2 regions of the Planococcus shenhongbingii genome follow, and region 1 is predicted to be linked to the other one. Evidence: riboswitches for the same ligand, from Rfam matches in the RefSeq annotation. Region 1 holds a riboswitch; the other holds the start of a gene.

Region 1 (3,115 bases):
CAATTACAGGATGGCTGTGCAGATAGTCGGCGATGATACGGGCTGAAGCGGCTGACTGCTTGAGCCGGGCACCCAAAGTTTTAATGCCCTGGATTAAGTTATAGGAATCCTGAGCTCCCAAGACCGAACCGAAAGTGTTTTGAATAAACCCGAGCCGGTCTCCCAGTTCCGCATCTTTTGTAACGGCGAGCCCTGCAATAATATCGCTATGCCCGGACAAGAACTTCGTTGCACTATGTAAGACAAGGTCCGCTCCAAGGTCCAAGGGATTTTGATAAAGGGGCGTCATGAAAGTATTATCGACAAATGTCAGGCAATCGTTGGCTTTCGCCAGTTTTGCTGCAATTTCGATATCGGTGATGTTCATGACAGGATTAGACGGCGTCTCAAGGTAAATCACTTTTGTATTCGGCCGGATGGCTTCTGCCATTTCACTTAAATCGGTCATATTGACGAATGTATAATCGATATGGAATTTATTCAGCACTTCTGTAACAAAGCGGTAAGTACCGCCGTAAACGTCCTCAGAAATCAAAACATGATCGCCAGCAGAAAGCAGCATGAAAGCGGAAGAAATGGCAGCCATGCCGGAAGCGAACGCAAAACCGCGCGTGCCGTTTTCAAGTTTGGCAATGGTTTCTTCCAGCTTCAAGCGCGTGGGGTTTCCCGAACGGCTATAGTCGAAAGGGCCGAATTCATCAAAGCTCGGCTGGTGATAAGTTGAAGATATATAAACAGGGACGTTTACTGCTCCGGTTTGCCGGTCAACTCCGGTTGAATGGATAAATTGAGTTTCCAAATGATCGGTCATAGGCGAAGAGCCTCCTTTTCAAGTTTGGCGAAAGCCTGGGTTAAATCAGCAATTAAATCGTCAGCATCTTCAATGCCGACTGAAAAACGGAGCAGGCGATTACATATGCCGCGGTGCAGCCTTTCTTTTTCTGGAATAACTGCATGAGTCTGTGTGGCAGGATAAGTGATGAAACTTTCCACACCTCCGAGGCTTTCTGCAAAAGCAATCAGGCGGATGTTTGAGAGGAATGGAGAAACCCATTCTTCTTTTTGCAGCCGGAATGACAGCATGCCGCCTTTACCAGGATATAAAACTTGTGAAACGATGGGCTGCTCTTCTAAAAAAGCAGCAATCTTTTTAGCGTTATTTTCATGCTGCCTCATACGGAGAGGCAAAGTCTTCAATCCACGAATCAAAAGCCATGAATCGAACGGGGACAGCACGGCACCGGTGGCATTATGCAAAGCGGCTAATCGCTCACATAGGCTCTGGCCTTTTGCGGCAATCACTCCAGCTAGTACATCGTTATGGCCGCCGATGTACTTAGTAGCGCTATGGATGACAATATCCGCTCCTAATGCAAGCGGCTTCCGGAGATAAGGAGTTAGAAATGTATTATCGACAATAAGCAGCAGATTGTGCTTTTTTGCGAGTGCTGCATAAGCTTGGAGATCGATTTCCTGCATCAATGGATTGGTCGGAGTTTCGATAAACAACGCCCGTGTTTGAATGGTGATTTGCTGTTCAGTTGATTCAACATCTTTGAATTCTGCATAAGTCGCCTGGATATTGTAGACGTCAGCGAAATGGCCGAGCAGCCGATAAGTCCCGCCGTAAATGTCTTCCGGAACTAACAGCTCGTCACCTGGACGGAACAGCGACAAGACAAGTTGGATAGCCGCCATTCCGGAGCTACAGGCAAACCCTGCATCTCCTTCTTCAAGGTTCGCGATGCCTTCTTCCAAAATGCTGCGTGTTAAATTTTTTGTACGTGTATAGTCAAACCCTGTCGACTTGCCAAGTGCTTCGTGTCCATAGGCGGTTGATAAATAAATTGGTGGGCTGACTGCTCCCGTTTTAGCATCACATCGGTTTCCCGACTGCACCAATTGTGTCTCCAAGCTATGTTCGACCATGTTCATCATCCTTTCAATTAAAAAAAACAGGGGCTTTCTTCAAAAAGAAGAAAGCCCCTGTTCAGGTAACACAATCTTCTCATCTTTTAGGCAAATGCCTATTGGAATTAGCACCGTGGCCGTGAGGCTGGTTGCTGAGACATCACAGGGCCAAATCCCTCCGTCTCTCTTGATAAGAATTAAAATTATGAAGTTATGTATAATTGGATATTTCAAAGTTTAGAGTATTTTACAAAGAAGTGCAAGAGGGAATTGAAATATTCAAAATAAATCATCCTATCCGGCAGAGGACAACTATAGTGCATTTCTTTTAATTCGAAGACCGAAAGATTATAATAGACAGTATCAATTCAGTAAAAGGGGAATATGGATGTATATTGTGACGTCAACAGTTGAAGTGCCGGAAGAAAAAACAGAGGATCTCATTAAAATATATCAAAATCGTTCCCGGCGGGTGGACCTGGCTGAAGGCTTTCATCAGTTTCGGCTTATCCAGAACACTAAAAAGTTAAATGAATTGACGGTGCATTTGGAATGGCATTCAGAAGAAGCTTATTTGAAATGGGTCAGAAGCAATGAGTTCAAAGAAATCCATGAGCTTGAAAAATATTATCCGGACAAGGCGTTAGCTGGAATTGTGCCGAAAGTCCGGCAATACGAGGTCGTAGCGGAATGAACAAAGCTATTAAAGATCAAATCGCACTGGAAACAGCCACGAGCATTTATGAAGCGTATCCAAGCATTTGGGAACGGTTCGGTGAGCGGGGCTTCCAGCATACCGAGAAAGACAACCATCACCATTTGGATCATCTCGAAACAGCTTATGAACTGGAAGACAAACAAGTATTTTTAGATTACAGCCGCTGGCTGGAGACGGTATTGAACAGCCGCAATGTGGAAACAGCCCTCATCATTGATAATTTTGAACGGCTCATTAAGATCCTTCCAGGAAAAACGGAAAAGCTTGAAGAAAGCTTTATGCTGGATTGTCTTCAGCAAGCAAATGAATTACTTTCTAAACTGTGGCAAAAGGAGGTTGAGGAGATGATGCAGCCAACCCAACTAGCGGAATTGTTTCTGCAAGGGGAAGATATGGAAGCATTGCGCCAGATTCAATCTTTTCTTGAAAGCCATAGCCGAAAAGAATTGTTCGACCAATTACTGACGCCGGCGATGTATCATGTCG
Region 2 (3,115 bases), 920 kb from region 1:
GCAATCAGCCAAGACAAAAATGAAATTTTTTCTTCGGAACAACCTGTTGTAAAGAAGTTGGTGTCTTCTATCCTTTCGGAACATCCACGGAACCGAACGATTTCTTCTGATAAAAGTTTTGTTTGATGCAGAATCAAGCAGCCAAGCTATCATATGCAAAAAGCCGAAGAGCCCACTGGAAAGTGGGCTCTTCGGCTTTTTTTATCCTCGTTATTTTAATTCAATGATGAAGAATCTCTTGAAGTTTCAGTGCCTTGCGGGTCTTTAGACGAGCTGGAAACTTTCTCTTTCACTTGAGTCGTGGCTTCGGTTGCTTTTTCTTTCGCTTGGTTGGCCAAATCTGTTGCTTTTTCTTTTACTTGGCTCAATTTTCCGCTTCCATCACCGCTTGAATTGCTGCTCGCTAATTTTTCTTTGACGGTAACTTGGAGTTCTTTGCCGCTTTTCGGTGCTAAAAGAAGGGCCACTACCGAGCCGATCGCTGCTCCGCTTAAGAGGCCAGCGAAAAACCCGCTGCCTGATTCGCTTTTCGCTGCATCCGGCTGGCCTGGGATTTTCCCAGCGCGCTGCAAACGTTCTTCCACTTCGTCAACAATTTCGTTAACCGTGCTTCCGCTTACTTCCACTAAGGAGCCCTTGAAGCGAAGGTGGTCGTAGCTTTCAGAATTGCGGACGACCAGGACATCGTATTTGGCTGCGTTTGCTTTCTGGTCAAGCATGTCTGCCTGATATCCTCTTTTCCCTAATGCGAGCTGGATGTCTGTAAACGGATGTTCTACTGCGATTCTTGGCATATTATCAAACCTCTTTCTTTATTATCGTTATTCTAGTGTCTTTCCCTATCTAGCCCATTAGTTAAACATATGCGCGATAACTTCTAAGAAAATTTTTGTAAGAAAATAGAATGTATAGATGGGAGAACGATAGAAGAACGCTAGAAAGCAGAGGACATTATCTGGTGGCAGTAATCAAGGATCAAAAAAAGCATCCGTTGTTTTTTGAAATGCAACTGAATTTCATGGAGCTACCATCAAAATAAAGTTCTTCTTCATACAATTAATCCAAGTTAAATAATAAGACTTATAGGATAAATAAAATTTTCACAAATTACGTTGACTTTCTATTGATTTAATATTATGATTATTTTTAATTTAATAATCTTATCCAGAGAAGCCGAGGGACTGGCCCGTTGACGCTTCAGCAACCTCTGACATTTGTCAGAAAGGTGCTAAATCCAGCAAGAATTTTATTCTTGGGAGATAAGAGCGGGATTGTGTACATATACAACCTTCTATTCTCTTTAGCCGAGAAAAGGAGGTTTTTTATTTTGTTCATTGTCCTCAAATTTAAATACGGCAAGTACATATAAAGAAAGGGCAATGGTAAATCCTCACATCAATCATTGTGTTAAAAAGGTTAGTTGAAACACCAAAAACGGTGCACACAAAGGAGCGGATTTTTATGACAAACAAACGGATTTATTTAAATGCATTTGATATGAACTGCGCTGGACATCAATCACCTGGGCTCTGGACGCACCCCGAAGATCAATCGCATAAATATAAAGACAGCGAGTATTGGATCGAATTGGCGAAGCTATTGGAAAAAGGAAAGTTCGATGCCATCTTTATCGCGGATGTCCTCGGTACATATGATGTCTATAATGGCTCCAGAGATGCCGCCGTCCGGCAAGGGGCGCAGTCTCCTGTCAACGATCCGCTGCTGGTCGTGCCACTTATGTCGGCAGTCACGAAACATTTGGGGTTCGGTGTTACTGCTTCCGTTACTCATGAACATCCATACACTTTTGCCCGCCGGATTTCTACGCTGGATCATTTAACTAAAGGCCGCATCGGCTGGAACATTGTGACTTCTTATCTCAAGAGCGCGGCTGTCAATATCGGGTTAGACGACCAGATCAAGCATGACGAGCGGTATGACATTGCCGAGGAGTATTTGGAAGTGTGCTATAAATTATGGGAATCCAGTTGGGAAGAAGATGCCGTGCTGCTGGATAAAGTAAATGGCATTTATACAGATCCTGAAAAAGTGCATGATATCCAGCATGAAGGGAAATACTATAAAGTGCCCGGTGCCCATTTAACGGAACCTTCCAGACAGCGGACACCTGTCCTTTACCAGGCAGGCGCTTCTAAAAAAGGTGTGGCTTTTGCCGGAAAACATGCTGAATGTGTCTTCATTGGCCCACCGAATGTTGAACTGGCCAAAAAAACGGTAGATAAAATACATGCGGAAGTTGAGAGTTCCGGGCGGAAGAAGGACGATGTGAAGATTCTTGCTTTGCTGACACCTATTGTCGGCAAAACTGAAGAAGAGGCAATCGAAAAATACAATGACTATAAGAAGCATATCAGCCATGAAGGGGCTCTTGCCTTGTTCGGAGGGTGGACTGGCATTGATTTGTCCGGCTATGCACCAGACCAGCCGCTTGAATACATTGAAAATGATGCCATCCAGTCCGCTTTGGAAAACTTCACCAAAATCCTGCCTGGCAGAAAACCGACGGTCAATGACATTAAAGAATATGTCGGCATTGGTGGACTTGGGCCATTCACTGTCGGATCTCCAGAGCAGGTTGCCGATACGCTTGAAAAATGGGTAAATGAAACAGGCATCGATGGCTTCAATATTGCTTACGCCATCACCCCTGGAACTTTTGAAGATTTCATTGAACTCGTTGTGCCGATTCTTCAAGAGCGGGGACTTGTGCAAAAAGAATACGAAGGAAATTCTTTGCGTGATGCTTTATTTGGAGAAGGCGCTCATTTATCGCCTGCTCATCCTGGAAAGCAATATGCGCGAGTGCCAGTAACGGCAAACAATTAAAAATTACTCGATCAGTAGGGAGGAGAAGTGCTTAAAAAAGCACTGGTAGTGACCCCTTAAAGTTAGAGTTTCAGTTATGCAGCTAATTGGCTGGCATGAATTCGGTAGTTCACCGGGCTCATGCCGGCCAATTTTTGCTTGATGCGTTCATGGTTGTAGTAATGGACGTACCGTTCAATTTTCAGTTTCAGTTCTTCGAAGGGGACCAATTCTTCTCCGTAATACATCTCTTGTTTAAGCAGGCCGAAGAAGTTCTCCATGGCCGCGT

What was found. A riboswitch is a leader RNA that binds a small molecule or an ion and turns the genes downstream of it on or off. The one in region 1 is predicted to bind S-adenosylmethionine.
Region 2: it holds a riboswitch for S-adenosylmethionine, as region 1 does, so the genes downstream of both, QWY16_RS09760 (LLM class flavin-dependent oxidoreductase) here and QWY16_RS14270 (methionine biosynthesis PLP-dependent protein) in region 1, are expected to answer to the same signal.

The regions. Positions count from the first base shown of each region.
Region 1 is NZ_CP129235.1:2,891,541-2,894,655, reverse strand. Features, by position in the region: gene metC (cystathionine beta-lyase) at 1-811, opposite strand, end outside; gene QWY16_RS14270 (methionine biosynthesis PLP-dependent protein) at 808-1,929, opposite strand; SAM riboswitch class I at 2,006-2,108, opposite strand; gene QWY16_RS14265 (antibiotic biosynthesis monooxygenase family protein) at 2,300-2,605, shown strand; gene QWY16_RS14260 (cobalamin B12-binding domain-containing protein) at 2,602-3,115, shown strand, end outside.
Region 2 is NZ_CP129235.1:1,971,820-1,974,934, forward strand. Features, by position in the region: gene nikE (nickel import ATP-binding protein NikE) at 1-126, shown strand, start outside; gene QWY16_RS09755 (YkuS family protein) at 216-794, opposite strand; SAM riboswitch class I at 1,158-1,266, shown strand; gene QWY16_RS09760 (LLM class flavin-dependent oxidoreductase) at 1,462-2,847, shown strand; partial or broken gene QWY16_RS09765 (IS3 family transposase) at 2,922-3,115, opposite strand, start outside.